DNA from 3 places in the Halomonas sp. KM007 genome. Region 1 is predicted to be linked to each of the others. Evidence: predicted binding sites of a transcription regulator. Region 1 holds the regulator's gene; each other region holds the start of a gene.

Region 1 (4,212 bases):
TCGTCAGGTCTTCGGTGTCATAGCTGCCGGGCTCGGCTGTGCCAGACTGTGTGTTCATGGGCTCATCTTCGACGGTTACATCCTGATTCTGGTCGATGGATGAGTGATCCGTGGTGTCTGCAAAAGCCAGTGGGCTTGCCATCAGGCCAAAAGAAACACCTAAAATACCAGCTTTCTTGAGTAGTTCCTTGGACATCATATTCCGCCTCCTCGATCGCTGTTGATACCGCATAGTTAAGGAAGAGTGACTTCATGTCTTACCAGTTCCTGCGGTAATCTTCCTTGCCTAGAATATTGCATACGTTGTGCCACGCATGCCAAAAATCAAAAAAATTATTTATTATCAATAATTTAAAAAAACAAGGATGGTATAAAGCATGGGCTCAGGGGGTCATGACCACGCCTTTGAGGTGGTTAAAAATGACACATGAGTGATGTGTGACCAGAGTTCTATGCCAATATGGCACACTTATACAGGGGTTGTGCAGGAAGCGGATAAGGAGGAGCGCAAAGCGTCATCGAGCCCTCAAGCCGAGCCGCTGACTCGCTTGGCAGGGAAGACACAGCGAAAGGATGCCCCCTCGCCAGGATGTGACTCTATGTTGAGCTGGGCCTCGTGGCGCAGCAGCACGTGCTTCACGATGGCCAGGCCCAGACCCGTCCCTCCTGTTGCCGTACTACGCCCTTTATCCACTCGATAGAAGCGCTCGGTCAGGCGGGGGATATGCACCGGATCAATGCCATCGCCATCATCCTCGACCTCGATACACCCGCTGCCGTTGGCGGCCACCGACCAGCGCAACGTGATCTGACTGCCTTCTGGGGTATAGCGCACGGCATTGAAGGCTAGATTGGAAATGGCGCTGCGCAGCTCCTGCTCGCTGCCGATCAAGCCAGCGTCGCTCTCCAGAATGACCTGCACACTGTGCTGCTGCCTGGAGAGCGCCAGGGCGTCTCGGCGAATGCTGTCGAGCATGGGGCCTACGGCCAGCGTCTGGTGATCATCGCCTCCCTGGTCGATTTCCAGCCGTGACAGCAGCAGCAGGTCGTTGACCAGATTCTGCATTCGTCGCGTCTGCTCCTCCATCTGTACGATCCCTTTACCCAGGCGGGGAGGCAGCAGCTCCTTGAGGTCGCCGTAGGTTTCCAGATAGCCCGACAGCACGGTCAGCGGAGTGCGCAGTTCATGGGAGACGTTGGCGACGAAGTCACGCCGCATCTGCTCCAGGCGATGCAAGCGCGTGATATCACGGGCCATGACCAGCCGCTCGTCATCGCCGTAGAGGGTGATCTGATACTGGAGGATGCGCCGCTCGTCGATCGGCGAGGTCAGCGTCAGCGGCTCGCTGTAGTCGCGGGCATTGAAGTAGCTGATGAAGCGAGGGTCGCGCAGCAGGTTGGTGATGTGCTGGCCACGGTCGTGGGCGGTTTGCAGCCCCAGCATGTCGGTGGCCGCGCTGTTCCACCACTCCAGGTCGCCGTGTCGGTCCAGCATCACCACGCTATCGCGCATGGCTTCGGAGGACTCCTGAATTCTCGCCAGCGTCGCCCGCAAACGACTTTGGGTAATGCGCTGGCTTTTCTGGTAGCGATAGAGGCGGTCGAACAGCTCCCCCCACATGCCCTTGGCCGCCGGGGGCTCATCGTGGGGGTGAAGGGTCAGCCAAAGGAAGAGCGCCCGAAACTGGCGCAGATGATAGACCAGACAAAACAGCAGCCCCGCCGCCAGCCCGGCGCCAGGGTAATCCACCAGCCATCCCAGGCAGAGGCCCAACAGGGCCAGCCAGATGATGCGCCAGATCTCACGGCTCCACAGGCGCACGCTTACACTCGCGCAGAGAACCGGTACCCAGTACCGCGCACCGTTTGAATCAGATTTTGATGAGGCTCGCCCAGCGCTTTGCGAAGACGACGAATATGCACGTCCACCGTGCGCTCTTCCACGTAGACGTTGCCACCCCATACCTGGTCAAGCAATTGGCTGCGCGTGTAGGCGCGCTCCTGATGGGTCATGAAAAACTGCAGCAGACGATACTCGGTAGGCCCCATTTCCAGCGCCTTGCCATGGGCGCTGACCCGGTGGCTCACAGGGTCCAACAGCAGGCCATTGATTTCGATGGGGTCTTCCACGCCACGCGGCGTGGCACGGCGCAGCACGGCCTTCAGGCGGGCCACCAGCTCACGGGGGGAAAAGGGCTTGGTGATATAGTCGTCGGCACCCGCTTCCAGGCCCTGGATCTTGTTGTCCTCCTCGCCCTTGGCCGTCAGCATGATGATCGGCAGCTCGGCAGTGGCTTCTTCGCGCTTCAACCGACGGGCCAGCTCGATGCCGCTGGTGCCCGGCATCATCCAGTCCAGCAGCAGCAGGTCAGGCTGGTGGTCGACGACCATGGCGTGGGCATCCTGGGCGTTGTCCGCTTCAAGCACGCGATAGTCAGCCATTTCCAGCGCCACGGCGATCATTTCGCGGATAGGCGCCTCATCATCGACGATCAGTACGGTCTTGGCGGTCATTCCAGGGCCTCACGGTGCTCTATACAGGAAAGTTCAATGACATGTGTGTGACGATAACACCATGACTTGATGACAGTTCCATGACACCCAGTCAATTTAGCCCGCTACCGGCCACCAGCTCAAGGCAATACCTGCAAAGACCAGCAGACCCGACCAGTGGTTGTTCAGGAAGGCCTGAAAACAGCGGTCTCGATCGCGCCCGACGATCAGCCACTGCTGGTACACGAACGTCGCCGCCATGCCCAGCAACCCCAGCCAGAAAAAGCCCCCTAGCCCAACGCGCAGCGCGACCCAGCTCAGCAGGGCCAGCACGCTTGCCTGCAGCACTCCGATGATCAGCCGGTCAGCACGGCCAAACAGCACGGCGGTCGACTTGATACCGATTTTCAGATCATCGTCACGGTCGACCATGGCGTACTGGGTATCGTAGGCAACGGTCCACAGCAGGTTGGCACTGAACAGCAGCCAGGCTTCCAAAGGCACGTGGCCCAATACCGCGCCAAACGCCATGGGAATGGCCCAGGAAAAGGCCGCGCCCAGCACCACCTGCGGGAAGTGGGTGTAGCGCTTCATGAACGGATACACGAAAGCCAGCAGCACGCCGCCCACCGACAGCAGCACGGTGAACCAGTTAGTCAGCAGCACCAAAATGAAGGCAGCGGCGACCAGCGCCACGAACAGCAGCTGGGCTTCGGTTTCGCTGATGCGTCCCGTGGCCATGGGGCGCTGGCGAGTACGCTTGACGTGGCCATCCACATGGCGGTCGGCATAGTCGTTCACCACGCAGCCCGCAGCACGCATCACGTAGACACCGGCAATGAAGATGATCAGCACGGAGCGACCCGGCACCCCTTCTGCAGCCACCCACAGCGCCCAGAGCGTCGGCCACATGAGCAGCCAGGTACCAATGGGCCGATCCAGGCGCATCAGCTGAAGAAAGTCTGCCAGCCGGGCCCAACCCGTTGGCCGCAATAGAGAACGGTCCATGCTCATGCTTACCTCGTGAAAGAAACTCCAGAATAGCCTAGCGCGAGGGCAGGCTCAGCGCATCGGCCATGGTCGATAAAAAATACTCTTGAACCAGCAGCGACAACCCCGCGTGCTGAAAGACCGAGCGACGCCCCCACTGGCTACGCCCCTTGGCGGGGGCACCCCACGCCGTGAAGCGCGGGAGCGACACCGTGGCCTGCAACGGCCCGCGCACCAGGTCCGGCTGCTGAAACAACCAGCTGCCCAGCGAACGCTCGCCCAAGGCCCCCAGGCCTTTGCCCTGCAGCTGCTCCAGCGGTGCCACCGATCGCGCCACCACCCAGGGCGTGCCGTCGATGCACAGCGCCACCTCGCGTAGCCAGGCGTGGCGACGTGGAGCGATGCCCAGCGCCATGGCTTCGTCCTGAAACGGCAGGCCAATGGTCTGACGCAGCAGGCGTACGCGGAACTGGCTCGGCGCTCCGGCCGCCATCAGGCGCGCCGTCAGGGAGTCGGTCGAGGCCACCCATTGCCACCAGGCCACACTCATGGCAGGCCGCGCAGCGGCAACCGGCCGCCAGTGGGGGGGTAGCGAAAACGCAGGGCGTGGCAACTCAACGAGCGTCACCTGAGCCTCCAGAACAGTCAATTGGAAAGAAGGCTAGTGTAACATGATGGCTTGGCAGGCTTTTGTTCCTTACCCCCGGATAACGATATGCCCGATTCACA
Region 2 (4,212 bases), 410 kb from region 1:
CCAGCTGTTCATCTAACGCCGCTAGCTGCGCTTCACGATCAGTGTCAGAGAGACTCTGGTCATTGGCGATATCAGCACGCTGACTAAACAACGCAAGTTGACGAACCGGTAAGAGGCTATCGTTGCTGGAAGGAGCAAAATGACTCCACTGCAGTGGGGCTAAAATCTCCTTCTGTTCTTCGCTTTCGCCATAATTGAAGAAGAAGTCGCGCAAGTTCTCTTTGGTCTCCTCGGGCAGGTTGCTGCGCCATACGAGGGGATCAGAAGGGATCAGCGGAGATGTCCACACCACGCGAAGTTGTTCCGCTTTATCAGGTGCGGTGATCTCCAGGCGCGCCATACTCTCGGTATTGAAGGTCGCCACATCGACCTGTCGGTTGGCGACCGAAAGCGCGTTCGTTTCATGGTTGGAGTTCAAGGTGCGCTTAAAGGCAGAAGAAGCATCCACGTCATTCTGGGCAAACACGTAGTAACCGGGCACCAAGTAACCAGACGTTGAATTGGGATCGCCGTTACCAAAGACGAGATCAGATGCGTTAGCCAATACGTCTTCGATGCTGTGCAGGTCGCTATCCTCATGCACAATCATCAAGCTCCAATACCCTGGCTCACCACTCTCAGGGATCGTCTGGGCAAACACCTCGCCACCCGCACGATCGACGGCTTCCATCGCCGATTTGTTGCCGTACCAGGCGAGATCGATCTGATCGAAGCGCATTGCCTGAATCACCGCGGCGTAATCGGTCGCAAAGAAGGGCTCAACTTCTACCCCAAGGCTCTGTGACATATCATCCAGAAACGGCTGCCACATAGGTTGCTGGTTCTGGCTCGATTCGGTAGAAATAATGCCAAACTTGAGCGTTTCGGCGGCGAACAGCTGAGCGCTAGCCACCAGACCAATTCCCGCCATCAGCGGCAGAACCAAACGGCGATATTTAAACGTCATGGGTGTCTCTCCAGAGTAATAGGGTTATCAATGGCAAGTTTCATACGTGATCGGCACAGGTATCAGCCCAGCACCGGCGTTACGACGGTATGTGGCCTTCTATCTCTGCGATCACTGGACAGCGCTTCGCCGTTTGAGGCTTCGCTTGCGCGGAGCTCATCAAGATCGGCATTTTCGTAAAGCGCTTGTAGGCGTTCATCGGTGAGTTCGTTAATGGGGCCATCGAAGTACAAGCGGCCATCCTTGAGCGCAACGGCACGGTGGCAATAGCGACGCGCTACATCGACCTGGTGCAGGGTGACGACGACAGTGCGGCCATCTTCAGCGTGGATGCGGCTGAGAATTTCCATGACCTCGCGGGCACTACGCGGGTCGAGAGAAGCAATGGGTTCATCCGCCAGGATCAGTTCGGCGTCCTGCATGAGTACCCGGGCAATGGCTACCCGCTGCATTTGTCCACCCGAAAGCGTATTGGCGCGCTGGTCAATGAGCTCTTCCAGCCCTACTCGGGCTAAGCAAGCACGCGCACGCTGGCGCTCCTGCTCGGTAAAGCGGCCAAAGAGAGCTCTTAGCCGCGACATGCTACCCAACTGCCCAACCAACACATTGGTCAGTACGCTGAGACGCCCTACCAAATTGAACTGCTGAAAGATATAACCGGTGCGGCAGCGCTCGATGCGAGCGGCTCTGCGCAAATGCCCGCTCGCCTGCACTTCACGACCCATCAGCGACACACGGCCACCCTGATGACGGTTTCCGCAGGTCAGACCGACCAAATGGCGTAGTAACGTGGACTTGCCTGAGCCGGATGGCCCAATCAGCGCAACCATCTCGCCTTTTGCAACGCGAAAGCTGACGTCGTTTAGCACCTGACGGTGTCCAAACGACTTGTTTAAGCCTTCAGCGTTAATAGTAGGAATAGACATGACGCTTCTCCTTTAGGAATAGCGCCATTCTGGTGGAAGCAGATGAACACCAGTTGTCTAGACAATGTCATTTTGATGATAATTTCAGCTCCGTTATAGCCTCCTCTATGCAGTGCCAACGGTGTCGCTCACCCAATATCAAGGACTTACCTTTTAATGACATACGATTGAAACGTGTATGTCACCCGGTCGTCATAGTGTTAACCGCCCCCCTCTCCGGCCACCCCGCTTGGCGTTATCCACATATAGCTCCTACGTTGTTTAAAGGCTGGTTTTAAAGACTAGTTTTAAGGTCTGGCTTTAAAGACAGGGTTACAACAATTCAGGGATACGTAACGATGGATGCACTTGCGCGAAAGCTGGGCCACCAAATGGATCCCACCATATTTTTCACATCGGCAGAGATCATGATCCTTTTTCTAGTGACGCTACCGATTGCGCTAGGCCCCATAGGAGAAGCCTTTGGCGCAGGCCGGGAATGGATCGATAGCTGAATTGCCGTAAGCGTTCATTCCACGACGTTCTGCCAACCTGCTGAAAATCGCCCTACAGTAACCTCGCACTTTCCAACACGAGGTTATCCCCATGAGAAAGCACCGCACACCCGAACAGTGGCAGACCCTGGTTGATCAGCAGCGTGACTGTGGTCTGTCAGCTTCGAAGTTTTGCAAACAAGAGAACATTGGTTACGCCAGTTTCTGCAACTGGCGCAAGCGTCTGTCCGATCCGTCGACCCATGATTCGGCAGGGTCCAGTGAAGCCAGTTTTCTGGATTTGTCGTCACTGATGGGCTCGTCGCACTCCTCCGGCCCAGGCTGGCACATTGTGCTCAGCCTGGGTAATGGCGTTGAACTCCGGCTGAGCCAGCACGGATGATCGGGCTCGATAGCCAGGCCCGCATCTGGCTGTGCACCGAGCCTACCGACATGCGCAAATCGTTCAGGGCCTGAGTGCCCTGGTCCGGAATCAGTTGAAGCACGACCCGCTCAGCGGTCAGTATTTCGTCTTCGTCAATCGGCGCAAGACCCAGATGAAGATGTTGTACTTTACCGCCACCGGATATTGCCTGTGGGCCAAGCGCCTGGAGCAGGGCCAGTTCCGGGTGCCGTTATCCGCCTCCGGTCAACGCCCCCTGACATTGACGGATCTGCAACTGCTGATCGATGGCATCGAGGTGCAGAAATACCGCCAGTTCAAGCGTTTTCGAGGGGTATAGAAGACGGACTTCCGGTATAATATCGGCGATGAATTCAACGGCTTCCACTACCTCTTCCAACACGCCTTCTTACTCGGCCCTGGCCGAGGAGAATGCATTGCTGCGTGAACAACTTCAGGTCATGCAGCGGCAGTTGGACTGGTTCAAGAAGCAGCTGTTCGGCCCCAAGTCCGAGAAGCAGGTGTTTGACCTGCCTGGGCAGGATAGCCTGTTCGCGTCGGATGACGCCCCGGTTCCGGCGCAGCCGCCGAAAAATGAGAAGCGCACGGTTAAAGCCTATCAGCGCGGCACTGGCAAGAAACAGCGGGATGACGACTGCCTGAACGACACCGGCCTGCGCTTTACTGCCGATGTGCCGGTAGAAGTGGTTGAGCACCTGCCGCCAGAGCTGACCGGCCCGGAGGCCGATCAGTACGAAGTGATTGGCAGCAAGACTACCTTCCGGCTGGCCCAGCGGGCCTCCAGTTATGTGGTGCTCAAGTGCGAACGCCCGGTGTTCCGGCGTAAGGGCAGCGACAAGCCCATTACCACACCAGCCCCGTTCAACGTACTGGATAACAGCCTGGCCGATGTCAGCCTGCTGGCCGGGCTGCTGGTCGACAAGTTCCAGTTCCACTTGCCGCTGTATCGTCAGCACCAACGCATCCGGCAAGCCGGTATCACCGTCAGTCGCAGCACCCTGACCAACCTGGTCAAGCGTGCCATCGATCTGCTGCGACCCATCGTGGATGCCCAGACCGACAACGTGTTGCGCAGCCGGGTGCTGGCGATGGATGAAACGCCCATCAAGGCCGGCCACCAGGGGCGCGCAGGCCCGCAAAAGGGCAAGATGAAAACTGGCTGGTTCTGGCCGTTATACGGCGATGCCGACGAGGTGGTGTTCACCTACTCGAACAGCCGTGGTCGCGCCCACATTGAGCAGGTACTCAGCGAATCGTTCAGCGGCACCCTGATCAGTGACGGCTATGCGGCCTATGCCCGTTATGCCGCGGCCCAGGAGAACGTCACCCATGCCCAATGTTGGGTGCATGGTCGCCGCTATTTTATCGAAGCACAGAAAGATCATCCTGAGACCGTCACCGAGGCCCTGCAACGGATCGCGATGCTGTATCGGAATGAAGAGG
Region 3 (4,212 bases), 1.2 Mb from region 1:
CCGCCATGGCATTCGGCAGCCAGAAATGAAACGGGAACTGCGCCGACTTGGTGAACGCCCCAAGCAGCAGGCAGATCAACATGGGCGTATAGAGCGCATGCTCGCGCAGGTTGCCGTCGGACTGCAGAATCTCGCTCAGCGACCAGCTGCCGCTGGCCACACCCAGCAGGACCAGTCCCGCCATCAGCGCAAGGCCACCGGAAACGGTCACGAACAAGCCTTGGCGAGCCGACTTTCTGGCCTCGATATCGTTATGGTTGAAGCCGATCAACAGATACGAGGTGATACTGGTCAGTTCCCAGAACACGAACAGGGTCAACAGGCCATCGGCCATGACCAGCCCCATCATGGAAGCCATGAAGGCCACCAGCGCCAGATGGAAGCGGGCAATATCCGGATGGCCTTTCAAGTACCCGCCAGCATAGATCAGTACGCAAGTACCGATGACGGAAATCAGCAGGCCAAACAGCAGCGACAGGCCATCCAGCAAAAAACTCAGGCTGATCCCCAGCGAGGGCACCCACGCCCACTCCAGTAGTTGCGGCCCTTCACTCAGCACCACCGGCGCTTGGCCAATCAGCCACGCGGCCATCAGCGCTGGAAACAGCGCAAGCACCAGACTGGTTCGTTCCCTACACCAGAGGTTGAGCAGCGGTGACGAAGCTGCCAGCACGAAGCCTATTAAAACGGCAAATTGCATCCGGCGTTCTCTCCCTAAAATAAGCGCAAACTATTCACGTGAGCGGCGCATGGTACGACATGTGCCGCTTAAACGTTGAATAAATGTGTTTTTATATGCACAAACCTTATACCAGCCCTTCGAAAAACTCCAGCCACCTCGCTGGCATAAAAAAGCCGCTCGGCCAGTGGCCAAAGCGGCGTCAGTGCGAGCAGAAATCTTACTGAGCGGGCACAGGCAACCAGCCCAACAGCTCATTGTTGACCACGGCCAACAGGGCATCGATATGGTCATCGCGATCATTCAGGCAAGGAATATAGCTGAACGTCTCGCCACCGGCCTCCATGAAACTGTCGTGAATCTCCTCCTTGATCTCTTCGAGCGTTTCCACACAGTCGGAGGAGAAGGCAGGTGACAGAATGGCAATGTGCTTGTGGCCCTGCCTGGCCAGCTCGGCCACATGATCCACGGTTTGCGGGCCTACCCACTTTTCCGGGCCAAACTGTGACTGGAAGGCGGTATCGACCTCCTCCTTGCTCAACCCCAGACGCTCACGCAGCAGGCGCGTGGTTTTCTGGCACTGGCAATGGTAGGGGTCGCCTTCCATCAGATAGCGTTCCGGCACACCGTGGTAGCTGGCCACGAGCTTGGTGGGACGGCTTTCAAAGCCGTCGTACGCCTCTTGCACCGAGTTGGCCAGCGCCTGGATGTACGCAGGGTGTTCAAAGTAGGCCGGCACCGTGCGCAGGTAGGGCTGCCACTTCATCTTCATCAACGTGCGAAACGCCTGATCGTTGGCGGTAGCCGTGGTGGGCGAGCCGTACTGCGGGTAGAGCGGGAAGAACACGATGCGCTCGCAGCCCTTCTCTTTCATGCGATTCAGCACGCTTTCCGTGGAAGGGTTGCCGTAGCGCATGCAGAAATCGACCTCGACACTGTCGCCATACAGCGCTTTCAGCCGTGCGGTCATCTTTTCCGTCTGTGCACGGGTAATGGTCAGCAGCGGGCTCTCGTCTTTTTCGGTGTTCCAGATGCTTTTGTAGGCATGGCCCGACGTAAAGGGGCGCTTGGTCAGAATGATGAGCTGCAGCAGCGGCTGCCATTTCCAACCCGCATAGTCCACGACCCGCTTATCCGACAGGAATTCGTTGAGATAGCGCCGCATGGACCAGTAGTCAGTCGCATCGGGAGTCCCCAGATTGGCCAGCACCACGCCCACCTTGGCGGGGGCAACCGGAGGATGACTGCTTGGCGCGTGGGCCAAGCGCCCTTCACCTGGTTGATCCTTTACAGCGCTGTCGGCCATCTCACTTACTCCTGGGGGCTGTCGATCATTCACAATGGCCTAAATCTTATCACTTTTCAGCAAGGACGTGGGATAAAGTTATACTATCAACATAATTTGTATAACTGTAGACCAACCCATGTCCAAGCCTTTGCTGCTCATTGGATGCAGGCTATCGGTTCTTTGCCCGTCGCCGAATTCGGCTGGGCCAATGGTGGGAAAAATGCGGGTCACGCTCGCACAATCAGTGATGCCTGGGCGTCAGAATACCAGCGGCATACGCGAGGTCAGCGGCGTGCTGTAGTGGGCGTCGCGACCAATGACTTCATCCTGAGGCACGTGCTGAACGAGGTAAGCCCGGTGGATACCGGCCCGCTTGAGTTCGAGGTACACATCGTCCAGCGCTCGAAACAGCATAGGCTTGCCACGCTGGGTCAGCATATGACGCTCACCCTCGACGTCTTCGAGCTCGACCTGATAGAAACGGCTGCCCGAATGCGTGATTACCCGGATTTCAAAATTGTCATGACGTTCGACGAACTGTTTAAGCTCTTTAAGTTCCATGGTTCCCTCCTGTTATTGGTCATCGCCATGGAGCACAGCATGCCTTTGCCCCATGACAATAGTATTACCTTGGCACTATCCCCCTAAGAGGGCAATAACAGAAAAGAGTTCCTGACCGAAACGTCAAGATGTGTGTCGTATTACTGATATTCCGAGGGGTCGATGGCCTTGCCAAGCGAGTTGCGATCGATCCAGTTGCCCCCTTTGGTTTCCTTGTAACGGAACACGACCTTGTCGCCAATGGTGACAGGTAATTCCGCATCTTCTGTCTGGTAGCTGTACTGCTCCCCTTCCACTACCAAGTGGTAGCGGTAGAGATCGGGCATGCCCAACCACTCTTTGAAGGGACCTTCACGCTCTAACGACTGGAGCTCACCCCGACCTTCCAGCTTGGGAAGCCGCTTACGGTTACCGCGCCTAAAACCACCTGCCATGCGTTACTCCTGTCTATCTACCAATGCGATTGACCCACGCTTCTCATCCCGCCCTTCCAGTGAGGGTTACCCAGACGACTCAGCCAACGGGGAGCGCATTATACGTGCTCCCCTCTCAGCCTCAAGTCAATCGCCGAAGGCTTCACCGTAACTATCCGGCGCCAGGTCTTCGAAGCGCGTGTATTTGCCTATGAAGGCCATGTGTACCGTCCCGATGGGACCATTACGCTGTTTACCAATGATCAGCTCGGCCAGGCCCTGGTTGTCCGGGTTATCGCGGTTATACACTTCGTCGCGATACACGAAGGCAATGACGTCTGCGTCCTGCTCGATCGCGCCCGAGTTATGGCTCACGATGCCATCCGCTAGCCAGCACGCGTCACCGGGGACGGTCAAATCGAAGACCTCTTCTTCACCGCAAGGGCGTATCTCGACGATTTGGTCCCAAAAGAGATCGCTGGAGGCAATCTGTGTCAAAGCCACATCGCCCAGCGCATCTGCATAGCTGCCAAGGGCTTCCCGGGAAGGAGCAAAGCTAAAATGGGACGAGCCACCATAAGATATGCCACGCATTGCAGCCATTTTCCGATGACTCACGCCTTTAGCAAGCATGGCCTGTTTGACATGCTCGAACACCTCCTGGGGCAAGGTATCGATATTGGTGTTCGCCACGACGGATGCCGCTTTCAGCGGTGCTAACGACGCCACCTGATGCCCAAAAGCCCCAATTTTCTGTGCAAAGCGCTGCTGTTGATCGCTTCCCGATACGTCAGCGGTATACCAACCACTCCCCTCTCCTGACACGACATGGCGGATTCGGGTCACAAGACCGAAACGTAACAGCAGAGCGCTGACATCATCGATAAGGCGACGGCTAACCGTAGAGAAATAGACGCGTGTGCGCCCATTTTTATCTGTCGTAATGCTGCCGTCGGTGGCCCACAAATGACGTATGAACAGCGCGAGCTGCTGATCGGACAGTCTGAAAATTTCACCTGGAATATACTTTTCTGCAGAGCGCTGCCCAAAGATACCCAGCGATTTCAACCAGGCGCCCACTCCTTGGGCGTGCCAGCGATTGCCATTGCCAGCAATGACGAGTTGATGCCAGTTACCGCGTCCCGCATGGCGAGTCACCGTCGAACCAAACTGCTCTGCGCAGCGCGTCACAACGTCGCTATTCGCTTCACTAGCGGTGGTATAGCGCAGCGGCTGCCCTTTGACATAGCTGCCGTCACCCAGCAAATGGG

The links. Region 1 encodes PhoB, which activates phosphate uptake and scavenging genes when phosphate is short. Its sites were predicted from a motif close to TGTCATANNNNTGTCANA; they were not measured.
Region 2: the regulator PhoB is predicted to act here: its motif matches at 2,052-2,069, upstream of phnC (phosphonate ABC transporter ATP-binding protein).
Region 3: the regulator PhoB is predicted to act here: its motif matches at 2,580-2,597, upstream of RVM27_RS03505 (DUF6482 family protein).

What each region holds. Positions count from the first base shown of each region.
Region 1 is NZ_CP136131.1:1,944,037-1,948,248, reverse strand. It holds gene RVM27_RS09135 (hypothetical protein) at 1-199, opposite strand, end outside; gene phoR (phosphate regulon sensor histidine kinase PhoR) at 527-1,822, opposite strand; gene phoB (phosphate regulon transcriptional regulator PhoB) at 1,825-2,514, opposite strand; gene ubiA (4-hydroxybenzoate octaprenyltransferase) at 2,611-3,501, opposite strand; gene RVM27_RS09115 (chorismate--pyruvate lyase family protein) at 3,539-4,111, opposite strand; gene RVM27_RS09110 (NAD(P)/FAD-dependent oxidoreductase) at 4,199-4,212, shown strand, end outside.
Region 2 is NZ_CP136131.1:1,536,086-1,540,297, forward strand. It holds gene phnD (type 2 periplasmic-binding domain-containing protein) at 1-946, opposite strand, end outside; gene phnC (phosphonate ABC transporter ATP-binding protein) at 1,009-1,872, opposite strand; gene tnpA (IS66 family insertion sequence element accessory protein TnpA) at 2,458-2,748, shown strand; gene tnpB (IS66 family insertion sequence element accessory protein TnpB) at 2,780-3,088, shown strand; partial or broken gene tnpC (IS66 family transposase) at 3,117-4,212, shown strand, end outside.
Region 3 is NZ_CP136131.1:748,794-753,005, forward strand. It holds gene RVM27_RS03495 (putative monovalent cation/H+ antiporter subunit A) at 1-700, opposite strand, end outside; gene hemH (ferrochelatase) at 900-1,985, opposite strand; gene RVM27_RS03505 (DUF6482 family protein) at 2,226-2,528, opposite strand; gene RVM27_RS03510 (hypothetical protein) at 2,669-2,962, opposite strand; gene RVM27_RS03515 (replicative DNA helicase) at 3,089-4,212, opposite strand, start outside.